3 regions of the Mycolicibacterium sp. YH-1 genome follow, and region 2 is predicted to be linked to each of the others. Evidence: riboswitches for the same ligand, from Rfam matches in the RefSeq annotation. Region 2 holds a riboswitch; each other region holds the start of a gene.
The links. A riboswitch is a leader RNA that binds a small molecule or an ion and turns the genes downstream of it on or off. The one in region 2 is predicted to bind cobalamin.

Region 1 (4,555 bases), 400 kb from region 2:
CACACCGTCCCAACCGATTGCCTTGGCGATCATCTGCGAAAGGCTCGCCAACGCGGCAAGCGGGCCGACCGCACGGCCCAGAACGGTTAGTGGTGAGCCTCCTAGTTGAGTAACGAAGGTTAGGGAGTTGAAGATCGAGCCGCCGGGCTGGAACACCCCGGCCACGGACTTCGTAGCACCGGCGGTGAACAGTCCGCCAAGTTCCACGCCGAGAGAAGTGATGTTGAAGCCGGCCGGCATAATCCCGGATGCACTGATCAGCGGCACCAGCGCGTCAAGGTTGAGGGACGCACCGTTGAAGAAGGCCCCAACAACGGTAGCTGGCATGGCGACGAGCGTCTGCAATGCCGTTTGAATGTCCGGGGCGGTCATAATGGCGCGGATGCTGTTGAGGGCCGCCACCACGGGGCTCACGAACGGGCCCGACAAGCCAATCAGGACACCGGTTAGCGGTGACGCCAGGAGCTGAAGGACTGTCCGGATCGGCTCGTTGAGAGCCGGGATCGCGGGATGGGGGGTGAGGCCCGTGAGAGCCCCCCACATGAGGGAGTGGATTGCGTCGTTGGAGTCCGCGGCCCAACGTTTGAGGTCCGCCGGTGTCCCGCCGAGGAAGGTGGCGGCGTTGAACGCGTTCTGCAGATTCGTGCCGATGTCGTTGAGTACGGCGCCGATGTGGCCCGGGTTGTTGAGCAGCACCCCGAGGTAGTTGACCTGGTTGACGATGGCCTGCTGCAGGACGGCACCGGGCGCTTTGAAGTAGAAGTCGGCGACCCTTGTGGCGTTGGCGGAGGCGGTGTTGAACGAGTTGACCCATGGGGTGATGAGATTCGCCCCGGCCGTCAGCTCTACCGATGTGTTAACAGACCGGTGTGCGGCGGCCTGAACGGCCGGGGGGGGCGCCATGGGGGCGAGGGCGATCGCGCCGGCGGCTGTCAAAGCCAACCCGGAGGTCACGTAGGGGCGCAAAGCGGAGTGCAAGGTATCTCCTTGGGTGGTCGATATTGACGGGCGTGACGCTACCCGAGAAATATTTGAACATTGGAGTATTTGTAGAACCTGTTCTATTTTCGGAAAAGCAGCACCGCTGCGGTCGCCTCACCGGTAGCGAAGCAACTGTCCATCGCTGCACGGCGGGGCTCCGCGACCTCGAACCACAACCGATCCGCCCGGGATTCCCTACAGACTGTAAAAACTGATTCGAGCGGGCCGCCACATCGCTACCGCGTCCCAAACAGCGCCAATTGGACTGTTTAAGTCCATGAAACAGATGGCAAGTCAGATAGCCGTAGACGCATCGAGGCGACTGGACGACAATCGCTAAGCGATTGCTCAGCCCAACTGTCAACTGTCGCCCGGCGAGCGTGGTGGGTGCCGCCCAAGCCTTCCGTAACTTTGCCGTCGACTCCCTGCAGTCACTCCCAGTTATCCAGCGAGAGGTCGCAAAATGAAACATGTTCACCACCTCAGCTTCGCGGCATCGAACGTTCTTTGGCCGGTGATTCTTCACTGAAGGACGCGACATCGGTTGCGCTGGCGCGAACACTTGAGCGCCTTCTGCCGTCACCCGCTCCTGGCTGTCATCCGACACATGAAGGGGCAGCCCAACTAGAGCAGCCCGTCACCTTCGGCCTCGGCGACATCCTGCCCGGCCTCGGCTAAGTGGCCGCAGGTGAATCACGACCATTTCAAGGACGTGGCGGTTTGTTCACTTCGCGTCCGACCTCGCGCTGCGGATCGGCGGCCCAGGTGTCGACGAGAGCCCCAGCATCCTGGGCGGAGACCGGACCCCACCACTGGTCGCCCGGATGCACGACGACAACTGGGGCGTGGTTACACGGGAAGAGACACCCCGTCTGCGTCACCAATACGTCGTCGTCGCCGAGCCCGCGTTCGCGCAGCCGGTCGTCGATCGCCTCTGCGACGGACGCCGAGCCACGTGCGGTGCAACGCGGACCGCGACACACCAGAACATGACGACCGTGCCCGGGCACCTGCTCCCAGGCAGGCGACGACAGAGCGGCCTCACCGCCTGTCACGGGCCGGTCTGCGACCGTGACGACGAGTGAGCCCGGGTGCCGCCGGGTCCAGTCCCCGGCCACCCTCCGCAACCACGATCGTGCGGGCGCCGGGGCCCCCGCGGTGGGCGCGGCCACGAGGTGCACGTGCGCACCCGGCTCGTCGGCTGCGAGATCGTCCAGCACCTCGACCAGGGTGGGTGACCCCATCTGCAGGTATGCGACGCGTGCGTCGGCATACTCGGCGATGAGCAACAGGTCGGCGTCCTGCGACGGTGCGTCGACGCCCAATCCGACAAGGACACGGCGGTGAGGGCGGGCAGTCATGACTTAGTCCTTGTCTCGGGGAAGCACCGCCCCGAGGTCGAAGGGAACGATGTGGCCGAGTATCTGGCTCACGAAGCGCACAAGACGCCTGCTCACAGTGGCGGTACCGCGCCGGAATCGCACCGGACTTCCTTGTTCCACATCGCGAAGAACGGCTGAACTCTAGCAGCTCAATGGTTTTGAATGCCGGGCCGCGAACAGGTGAATCAGCCCGCACGCCACCGCGAACCGCGGTCCGTGCACACCGTCGATATTGGCCCGCCCGACAACGACGGGCACGGCGCGCAGTGCCTCACCGACAGTGCGCAGCAGTTCGTCGTCGAGTGCGCCGCCACCAGCCAGCACCAGGGCGCTCGGCGGCTGCTCGAAGGCTCGCATGCAGCGGGCGATGTTGGACGCGACCGTCTCCTGTTTGACGGCCAACCGCAGGCTGCGCCACTCCTCGGCGGCCAGCTTGCTGGAGAACGGCACCAGACCCGCGTCACCTCGTGTACAGAGCCTGCCGATCGCGTCGGCCGGCGCGGGCGAGTCCAGGAAGACGCGGCGGCCGTCCTCCTCGTGCGCGACGTGCGGGCCCTCCACCCTGACGGCGGGGGTGCGCTTCACACGCTCGGCAAGCGCACGCGGAATGCCCAGCACCCGCGCCACTGCGACCGTGATGGTCTCCCCCGCCCCTGCCGCGACGACGGTTCGCTCGGCGCCGATCAGGTCGATGGTGCCGCCGCCGATATCGCACACCAGCGCGTCAGGCGGCAACCCCGGTGTGGTGCGAGCGCCCCATGCCGCCGCCTCCGGCTCGGTGCTCAGGGTGCGTGCCGGCCGTCCCGTCAACTCCGCCAACGTGATTGCGGCGTCGGAGACCTCGTCGGCCGACAGCATGGCCACGACCGTGCCCTGGGCGTCGACGACACCACGGCGCAGCCACGCCCCGCTGTCGATCGACGCGAGATCGGTGAAGAACGCATCCTCCACCGCGATGCCGCTCGCCGCAGCGGGAACCGAGCGCAGGCGGATGCGTTCGACGCAGCCCGGCGGCGCCAGCCGCAACACGGCGTGGGCCTGGGCGGGCGAGTATCGCACCGTGTCGCCGGCCATGCCGTCCGTGCCGTTTATGACACAGTCGACGTAGTCGTCGTCGGCCGTGGGCGCGGGCACCGGGCTGGTGCGCCGCGTGACGGCGATCGCCGAGGAATCGGCGAGTTCACGGCAGAACTCCGCGATGTCGACGATGTCGTCGTGGCTCAGGTGCAGTGCCGCCGACAGTGCGATGGGATCGGCCATGGCGCGATACGCGCGACCCTCCTCGACGACCTCCACGGCGACCAACGCGCCGGGTTCCACACCGTCGACGTCTGCCTCGTCCACGACCGGAACGTCGATGGGGATGCGGTTGCGGATGAGCACGGCGTCGTCCTGCGCGACGATCACGCCGGCCACCTGCCAGCCGCGGTCCACGGCGTCGGAGATGGCCAGTGCGGCCACCTCGAAATCGGTTGCCCCGTCCACGGATACGACGACCGGTCCGCCATCCACCGGGCCGTCGAGATCGGCGAGTCGAACATGGTGTCCCACCCCGCACCCGGCGCCGGCCGGGGTGCTGGCGTCGGGCCTGCGCAGGTTTCGGACCGGAGAGCGCGGTGACGACGCCGGAGGGATCGGTGCGGTCGCCGTGTCAACCGGCCGCAGCGCTGACAGCAGAAGTTCCTCGGCTACAACTCCTGCCTCGACCTCGAGCCGGTGCAACAGGGCGGCCGCGCCCTTGAGCGATTCGCGAGATCCCTTGCGGTCACGGGTGCGAGCCTGCCCGTGCGCAAGCGTGGTGACGGTGCCGCCATCCACCCGCGCCAGCACGATCTCGGTGGTGTGGTTGCCGACGTCGATCCCGGCGACGACGCCCGCGAACCGCTCCGGCACGCTCAACGCAACAGTCCCCGCCGGCCGTAGACGTCAGCGGCCTGGCGCACCAGCTCCGCGCAGCGTGATGCACCGCGTGCCTCGAGTGACGCGCGAAGTTCCTCGAGTTGCTCGGCAGTGGACCGGTACGGGCGCAGCGCCTCGTACAGCTCCATCACCTCTTCGTCATCGACGGTCGCCAATTCCGCTGCACGCAGGAAGTTCTCGGCGAGCTGCGGGTTCCCGTGCTGTTCCGCGACGGCGGCCTGATGGACCAGCGTCGCGGGATCCATCCGCAGGTCTGACAGGCCGAGCTTGCC
Region 2 (4,555 bases):
GTGGTTGGTCGGCTCGTCCAGGACGAGCAGCCGGGGCTGTTGTGCGAGCGCACGCGCGATCAGAACCCGCTGCCGTTCCCCACCCGACATCGAGGCGATGGGCCGATCACCGAGGTGGCCGACCCCGACCATCCGCAGCGCGTCGTCGACGATCCGCTCGTCGGCGACGCCGTCCCGCTGGAACATTCGCTTGTAGGGCGCGCGTCCCATCGCGACGACGTCGCGCGCCCGCAGGTCGAAGTCGCCGGTGACGTCCTGCAGGACGGCGGCCACGGTGCACGCGGACTGCCGCACCGGAATCGTCTGCACGTCGACGCCGTCGATGTGAATCGACCCGCTCGTCGGGCGCAGGATCCGCACCAGACTGCGCAGCAGCGTCGACTTGCCGCATCCATTGGGCCCGACGATGCCGATCACCTGGCCGGGCTCGGCGCGCACCGACACCTCGTGCAGGATGCGGCGACCACCGAGCTCCACGCACAGCTTGTCGGCGTGCAGGCGGGCGCCGGTCATGACCGCACCGCCCCACGACGGGCGTCGCGCCGAATCAGCCACAGGAAGAACGGTCCACCGCACAGCGCGGTGAGCACACCCACCGGAATCTCCTGCGGCGACGCCAATGTGCGCGCCGCGATGTCGGCGAGGACCAGGAACGACGCGCCCGCCAACGCCGCCGCAGGCAGTGCCCGGCGATGGTCGCTGCCGACCAGGAGGCGCACCGCGTGCGGCAGGATCAGCCCGACGAACCCGATCGGACCGCTGACCGCGACCAGCACGCCGGTCATCAGCGATGCCAGTACGAAGGTCACCACCCGGAACCGGTCGGCGTCCACACCCATGGTCACCGCGGCCTCATCACCGGCCAGCAGCACGTTCAGCGTCCGCGCGTGTGCCAGCAGATAGACCAGTCCGAGCAGCACCGCCGCCAGCGGCAGCCACAGCGAATTCCACTGCGCACCACCGAGACCGCCCAGCATCCAGGTCAGTACCTGACGCGCCTGATCGCCAGTTCTGGCGGTCAGCAGCATCAGACTTGTCACGGCCGACAGCACGTACGCGACGGCGACTCCGGCCAGCACCAGACGTGTCGTGGTGATCTGGCCGCCCGCGCGGGACAGGAAGTACACCAGGCCCAGCGCACCGACGGCGCCGACGAACGCCGCGACGGGCATCGAGGCCGCACCGAGAATCGCACCACCGGTCACGATCACGGCCACCGCGCCCACCGAGGCGCCCGAGGAGACCCCGAGCAGATACGGATCGGCCAGCGGGTTGTGCACCAACGCCTGCAACGTCATCCCGATCACCGCCAGCCCGGCACCGACCACCGCGCCGAGGACCACTCGCGGACCGCGCACGTGGGTGATGATCATCTGATGGTGTGGCGCCCCGCTCGCATCGAACATGCCGGGGAGCGACTGGTGCAGCAGGTTTCGGGCGACATCCATCGGTGGGATCGAGATGGACCCGATCGCCAGGCCCGCGATCATGCACGCCGCGAGCAGCACCCCCAGCGCCAGTAGCACCAGCGGATAGGGCACGCGGCGTCGGGACGTCACCGGAAGCGGGCGGGATGCAACTGCTCGGCCAGTGGCCCCACCGCGTACGGCGCCCGCACCCCGAGCACGGCGTCCTGCAGCGTCAGCACGGCGAACCGGTCGTCGCGGATCGCCGGTACCGCAGCGAGTTCCGGCCGGCTGCGCAGGAACTCCTTCTTGGCCTCGATCGTTGGCGTGCCGAAGTAGTCGTAGATGACGATGACCTCGGGCTGCCGTTGCAGCACCTGCTCCCAGGAGACGTCGGCGAACGTCTCGTTGAGGTCGCCGAAAATGTTCGCACCACCGGCCAATTCGATGATCTGATTGCCGATGCCCTGCCGGCCCGCCGTGAACGCGGTGGCATCACCGCTGTCGTAGACGAACACCGAGACCGGGTCGACGCCCTCGATGCGGGTAGTGGCCTCGGCGACACTGGCCGCCATGTCCGACACCAGGGAGTCGGCCCGTCCCGGGACGCCGAACAGCGTCGCGATGGTGCGCACCTCGTCGTAGACGTCGTCCATGGTGATCGGTTCGGTGGCGCAGTACTCCGGGTTGAGGTAAGTGGTGATGCCCGCATCGGCGAAGGAGGCCCGCGATCTTCCCGCCGACTCGTCGAACGTGCTGCTGTACCCGCCGTAGACGAAATCCGGTGCCAGCTCCAGGATCTGCTCGAACGACGCGTCCTTGTTGGACAGCTCCGGGATGGCGCGGTAGTCCTCGGCGTACTGCGGTAGCGGCGGGTTGTCCGGGTACACCGTAGCGACGATGGAGTCGCGCAGACCGAGCGCGAGCATGAGCTCCACCGACTGCTGGTAGTAGCCCACGGCGCGCGTCGGTGCCGCCTGCCGCGTCACCTCGACACCGCAGTTGTCCACCGAGACGGGGAATCCCGGCGCGGCGGCGGCGCTGGCGTCAGCGTCACCCCGCTGTGCGCACCCCGCCAGAAGCGGCAGGGCGAGGGCAGCGATCGCCAGCAGGCGCATCGGTCGGCGTTGGGTCAGGCATGGCATTGCATCGGCTCCATCCGGGATGTCCACGTCCCAGAACGAGGTCCGGCGGGAGCAGTATCCTGACTCCTGGATCGATGCTCACCCCGACCTTCCAGCCTTGACGGCCGTGGTCGACAGCGGGGTTCGCTCCCCAGTCACAGTGGCGGGACCGCGCCGGTTTCGCACCGGCTTCCTGACTGCCCATCGGAGCCGGTCGGCGACCGGCCATCTCGACACTATCGGAGATGTGTCGCTCACGGCGCCGTCAGGTGGTGAGAACAGCCTCGCGCTCGGCCGACACGACGGGTTGCGGCTCGCTTCGGGGCCGCAGCCGAGCGGGCCACCAGGACGGGAACGCGTCGGGGGCGCGATCAAACACGCCACCGGATTGGTCGTCCACACGACCGTGCAGGCGGACCAGATCCTGCTCCGGCCGGTAGATCTGCCGGACCACCAGCACACAGAGGCCGACCACGGCGATATCGCGCAGCAGCACCGTCGTGGTGAACCACTCCTGGGGCAGACCCATGTTCTGCTCGCCGTAGAGATACAGCATTCGCGGCATCCACACCAGCGCATCAATCGTCATCCATCCCAACAGGATTCGGCGATGCGGCAACGCCAGCGCGGCCAACGGCACCAACCACAACGAGAACTGCGGGCTCCACACCTTGTTGGTCAGCAGGAAGGCCGCCACAACCAGGAACGCCAGCTGCACCAGACGGGGACGGTGCCTGGCGGTCAGACCGATGTAGGCGATCCCGGCGCAACACACCGCGAACAACACCGCGGTCACACTATTGAGCACGGTGGGGGGTTCCCAGAAGCCCAGGTTCTGGTCGAACCCGCCCCACCCGGTGAAGGACTTCACCACGTTGTAGATGGAGTCCATGTCGTCGCCGCGACGGGTGTTGAGCCGGAAGAACTCAGACCAGCCGCGCGGGAACATCACCATGATCGGCAGGTTGACCACCAACCAGGCCAGCACCGCGGCGATGGTCGTCTTCCCGACGTCGCGGACCCGCCCCGTGCGCACGCCCAGGATCACCAGCGGGATCAACAGCAGTAGCGGAAAGAGCTTGAGCGCCACGCCGATCCCGATGAGCGCCCCGGCGAGAACCGGTTTTCGCCGCGACCACGCCAGCAGCGCGCCCACTGCGGCCGCGACGGCCAGGGCGTCGAAGTTGGTGAATATCTGGAAGATCAGCAGCGGCGAAGCCGCCACCACCGCGGCGTCCCAGACCCGGCGCCCCGCCAACCGCGATGTCGCCCACACTGTCGCCATCCACGCCAACGCCAGACCGAACGCGGCGATGTTGAAGAACATCACCACCTCGGCGACGATCGGCACCGACACAAGCTTCGTCAACGCCGTGTAGGTCTTGGCCAGCGTCATCGACACGTACTGATACATGCCGGTGAGGACCGGATACTCCATGTACCTGACGGCGGGCGTGCCGTCGTACTGAATCTGCTGCTGGCCCTCGGCGTTCTTCTCGATCCAGCTCGACTTGTACGGGAACTTCCCAAGATTGAGCAGTTCGGCGGTGTAGAGCGGCACGGTGTCGGAGTAGCAGAACTCGTAGTAGGCGCGTTGGTTCTCCCACACCGCGACCCGCTGGTCCGCGGTCCCGGTGTCCGTCGACTGCAGGCACGCCGCCTTGGTGGAGTAGCCGAACGCCAGGAACAACACCGCGAGTGCCAGCATCACCCGCAGCGGAGTGAGGAAGCGAGTGCGGCCGATCAGCGCGTGCTTGCCGACCGGACCTCCGACAAGTCCCGACAGTGCCCGGACCGTGACGTCGTTGCGGCTGGGCAGATCGCGGTCATCCGCGCTCCGCAGGTCGTCGGCCAGCGGAGCGGGCGATACGGCCCCGGCCAGCGGAGCGGGCGATACGGTCCCGCCTGGCGATACGGTATCCGCCGGCGGCTCCGGCGAGTCCGTCGACCGATCCGGCTCAGCGCCGGTCACGGTGGCGGCGGGGGGGCTGTCGCAGTCGGGGTGACAGCGGCCGGATCACCAGG
Region 3 (4,555 bases), 540 kb from region 2:
ACGCGTCCTTGTCCTTCGATCGCAGCGGCAGCAGTTCACGCAGCGCCGGCTCGTCGACCTGAATGATCGCGATACCCGCCGCCTGTAGATCCACCGTCTCGTCCCGGATCGCCAGCGCCACCTGGGCCGCGGTGTCGGCCAACGGCTGATCGTCGCGGACGAACGACCACGCCAGGATGGTCACCGGGCCCGTCAGCATGCCCTTCACCGGCTTGCCGGTGAGCGACTGCGCGTAGGTGATCCACTCGACCGTCATGGGCGTCGGCCGGCTGACATCGCCGTACAGGATCGGCGGACGCACGCAGCGGCTGCCATAGGACTGCACCCAGCCGTTCTGCGTGGCGAAGAACCCGTCGAGCTGTTCGGCGAAGTACTGCACCATGTCGTTGCGCTCGGGCTCGCCGTGCACCAGCACGTCAAGACCCAGCTCCTCCTGAAGCCTGATGACGTCGGCGATCTCCGCCTTCATCCGGCGCTCGTACTCCGCCGCGTCGATCTCGCCGGCCCGCAGTGCGGCGCGGGCCACTCTGATCGCCGATGTCTGCGGGTAGGAGCCGATTGTCGTGGTCGGCAGGTCCGGCAGATGCAGCCGTTGGTTCTGCGCCTCGCGGCGCTGCGCCGCCGGACCGCGCGTGGTGCCGGATGCGGCGATCGCGGCGATACGGGCACGGATCCGCTCGTTGGACAGGCGCGGGTCGGTACGACGTGAGGCGATGGCCGTGTTCGATGCGGCGACCTCGGCGGCGATGGCGTCCCGCCCGTCCCTCAGACCGCGCGCCAGCGCGACCACTTCGGTCACCTTCTCGGAGCCGAACGCCAACCAACTGCGCAGCGCGGGCTCGAGCCCGGGCTCCGCGTCCAGTGTGTACGGCACGTGCAGCGTTGAGCAGGACGTCGAAACCGCCACTGCACCCGCCGATCCCACGATCGTGGCCAGCGTGCCCAACGCCGCCTCCAGATCGGTGCGCCAGACGTTGCGGCCGTCGACGATCCCGGCGACGACGGTCTTGCCCGCCAACTCCGGGACAGCGGCCACTGCCGATGCGCCGCCCGCGACCAGATCGACGCCGATGGCCTCAACGGGCGTCCGCGCCAGAGCGGGCAGCGCATCGGCCAGTTCGCCGAAGTAGGTGGCCACGAACACTGCGGGCCGTTTGGCCAGGCCTGCGAGCAGCCCGTAGGTGCGCTCCGCCAACTCGCCCGCGTTGTCCAGCGTGTCGGTCACCAGGACGGGCTCATCGAACTGCACCCACTGCACACCCTCGTCCACGAGGACCTCAAGCAACTCGGCGTAGACGGCGAGCAGGTCGTCGAGGCGTGCGATGGGCGCACCCGCCCCGTCGACCGCCTTGGACAACGCGAGGAACGTGATGGGTCCGACGATCACCGGCCTGGCCGGAATGTCGAGTGCGCGTGCCTCTTCCAGCTCACCGAGGAGCTTGAGGGGATTGAGTGCGAACCGCGTCCTCGGGCCGATCTCGGGAACCAGGTAGTGGTAGTTGGTGTCGAACCACTTGGTCATCTCGAGCGGCGCGACGTCGTCGTTTCCCCGCGCGGCGGCGAAGTAGCGGTCCAGATCGCTGGAATCGGCACCGATACCGGCCACACGCTCTGGCAGGGCGCCGACCAGCACGGCGGTATCGAGCACCTGGTCGTAGTAGGAGAAGGTGTTGACCGGAACCGAGTCCAGGCCCGCGGTGACAAGCGACTGCCAGGTGTCGGCCCGCAGGTTCGCGGCAAGGGCCTCGAGTTCGGCTCGTTCGATGCGGCCCGCCCAGTAACTCTCGACGGCACGCTTGAGTTCCCGTTTGGGGCCGATCCGCGGCGAGCCGGTGATGGTGGCGGTGAACGGTCTAGCTGTGGTCATGCGACGTCCTCTTGACGAGACGGATGGATATCACCAAGAGACGTCGAACCGAGCGCGATCATTCCACTGGAGTAACCGCTTCGGCCACTGCCCATTCCACGAGGCGATGATCCACCGAACGCGGCGCGTCCGGTACGGCTGGCAGGTCTTCGGACTCACAGGCGCGCACGATGTTCGTGCACCTACTGGCCGTCGCTTCCCAGCCCTTGCGGACCAGTGCTGATGACGGCGGTCGTTCCTGCATACCGCTGCGGGACAGTCCCGGATTCTCACCGGGTTCCCTCTTGCGATGTCGCCGTCCGAGGACGACGACAAACCAGCTGCACCGGCCAGCGTATCCCTAGTGCCGTGTCGGGTCGACGGGCCGCCCGGACCACTGCGGTGGACGGCCGGCCTGGAACGCCCGCACGCCCTCGCGGGCGTCGTCATGGGCCATGAGTACGCGATGGATGGCCGTCTCCCGTTCCCCGACCGCGGCGGAGTCGAGGTCGAACGAGTCCCACAGCAGCCGCTTGCTCGCCGCCACCGACATCGGCGCGGTATTGGTGGCGATGTCGGTGGCGATCTCCAGGGCCGCGGGCAGCACCTCGTCGGCGGGCAGCACCCGGCTTCCCAGCCCCAGCGCCACGGCGCGGTGCCCGTCGAGCGTCGCGCCCGTCAGCAGGATCTCCGCGGCGTTCGCGATCCCGACCAGGCGCGGCAGCACCCAGTGCGAGTATGCGTCGCCGACCACCCCGCGGCGGACCTGCACCACGCCGTACTTCGCGTCGGCGGCGAACAGTCGGATATCGCACTGCAGCGCCAGGGTGAGCCCAAGCCCGAGGGCGTGGCCGTTGACCGCGGCGATGACGGGTTTGCTCAGCGTCCAGGCGGGCACCGCGACACCCGCGGCGGTGAAGCCTGGGCCGGTGCCCGCGAAGGTGTCCTCGCCCCCGGCGAGGTCGGCGCCCGCGCAGAATGCGGGTGGGGCCCCCGTGAGGACCAGAACGCGAACGCTGTCATCGGCATCGAGCCTGGTGTACGCATCGGCCAGCTCCTGGCGCATACCGTCACCGAACGCGTTGCGCCGCGCGGGCCGATTCAGCGTGACAGTAGCCACACCGGCCTGCACGTTGGTTTGCAATGTGCGGTAAACGGGCAGTTCAGCAGGTGCGCGCAAGCGACTCCCCTCCAGTCCGAACAACTCGCCCAGCGTGCCCTCGCACCCCGGTGCGCCGTATCGTCGCCATAGTCGCATCAAGTGAAACAGCCAGAAGGGTTGCCCTTGTCCGAAGCTTCGAGTTCCAACGCCGTTCCACAGGAGATCTGGCGCGGCAAGGCCTATCCGCTGGGCGCGACGTACGACGGATCAGGCACCAACTTCGCGGTCTTCAGCGAGGTGGCCGAGCGTGTTGAGCTGTGCCTGTTCGACGCGGACGGCACCGAGAGCAGGATCGCGCTTCCCGAGGTCGACGGTTTCGTGTGGCACGGTTTCGTGCCCACCATCGAGCCGGGGCAGCGATACGGCTACCGGGTGTACGGGCCCTATGACCCCGACAACGGTCACCGCTGCAACCCGAACAAGCTGTTGCTCGACCCCTACTCCAAGGCCATCGACGGCACGTTCACCTGGAACCAGTCACTGTTCGGCTACACCTTCGGCGACGAGAACAGCCGCAACGACGACGACTCGGCCGCCGACATGCCGAAGTCGGTCGTGATCAACCCGTTCTTCGACTGGGGCACCGACCACCCGCCGCACCACGAGTACGCCGACACCGTCATCTACGAGGCCCACGTCAAGGGGCTGACTCAGACTCATCCCGACATCCCCGAGCAGATCCGCGGCACGTACGCGGCCGTTGCGCACCCCGTCATCATCGAGCACCTGAAGTCGTTGGGCGTCAACGCCATCGAGCTGATGCCGATCCATCATTTCGCCAACGACTCAACCCTGATCGAGAAGGGCCTGTCGAACTACTGGGGCTACAACACGATCGGGTTCTTCGCGCCCGATCACAAGTACGGCAGCAGCGCCACCCCCGGCGGTCAGGTGCAGGAGTTCAAGGCCATGGTCCGCGCGCTGCACGAGGCCGATATCGAGGTGATCCTCGACGTGGTCTACAACCACACCGCCGAGGGCAACCACCTGGGCCCGACGCTGTCCATGCGGGGCATCGACAACGCGGCCTACTACCGACTCGTCGACGATGACAAGCGGTACTACATGGATTACACCGGCACCGGTAACAGCCTCAATGTCGGTCACCCGCACTCACTTCAGCTGATCATGGACTCGCTGCGCTACTGGGTCACCGAGATGCACGTCGACGGGTTCCGCTTCGACCTGGCGTCCACCCTGGCCCGGGAGTTCTACGACGTGGACAAGCTGTCGACGTTCTTCGAACTCGTGCAACAGGATCCGACGGTCAGCCAGGTGAAGCTCATCGCCGAACCGTGGGACGTCGGCCCCGGCGGCTACCAGGTGGGCAACTTCCCGCCGCAGTGGACCGAGTGGAACGGCAAGTACCGCGACACCGTGCGCGACTTCTGGCGTGGCGAGCCCGCCACCCTCGACGAGTTCGCCTACCGCCTCACGGGTTCGGCCGACCTGTACGAGCACACCGGCAGGCGACCGGTCGCGTCGATCAACTTCGTCATCGCACACGACGGGTTCACGCTGCGCGATCTGGTGTCCTACAACGAGAA

Region 1: another riboswitch for cobalamin. It lies ahead of L0M16_RS02160 ((2Fe-2S) ferredoxin domain-containing protein); the one in region 2 lies ahead of L0M16_RS00240 (ABC transporter substrate-binding protein).
Region 3: another riboswitch for cobalamin. It lies ahead of metE (5-methyltetrahydropteroyltriglutamate--homocysteine S-methyltransferase); the one in region 2 lies ahead of L0M16_RS00240 (ABC transporter substrate-binding protein).

What each region holds. Positions count from the first base shown of each region.
Region 1 is NZ_CP092915.1:453,219-457,773, reverse strand. Features, by position in the region: gene gjpA (outer membrane porin GjpA) at 1-978, opposite strand, end outside; gene L0M16_RS02160 ((2Fe-2S) ferredoxin domain-containing protein) at 1,686-2,342, opposite strand; cobalamin riboswitch at 2,380-2,522, opposite strand; gene L0M16_RS02155 (diol dehydratase reactivase ATPase-like domain-containing protein) at 2,505-4,256, opposite strand; gene L0M16_RS02150 (diol dehydratase small subunit) at 4,259-4,555, opposite strand, start outside.
Region 2 is NZ_CP092915.1:49,736-54,290, reverse strand. Features, by position in the region: gene L0M16_RS00250 (ABC transporter ATP-binding protein) at 1-513, opposite strand, end outside; gene L0M16_RS00245 (FecCD family ABC transporter permease) at 510-1,559, opposite strand; gene L0M16_RS00240 (ABC transporter substrate-binding protein) at 1,556-2,551, opposite strand; cobalamin riboswitch at 2,583-2,771, opposite strand; gene L0M16_RS00235 (glycosyltransferase family 87 protein) at 2,796-4,412, opposite strand; gene L0M16_RS00230 (transglycosylase domain-containing protein) at 4,499-4,555, opposite strand, start outside.
Region 3 is NZ_CP092915.1:6,780,448-6,785,002, forward strand. Features, by position in the region: gene metE (5-methyltetrahydropteroyltriglutamate--homocysteine S-methyltransferase) at 1-1,867, opposite strand, end outside; cobalamin riboswitch at 1,991-2,203, opposite strand; gene L0M16_RS31895 (enoyl-CoA hydratase/isomerase family protein) at 2,208-3,026, opposite strand; gene glgX (glycogen debranching protein GlgX) at 3,132-4,555, shown strand, end outside.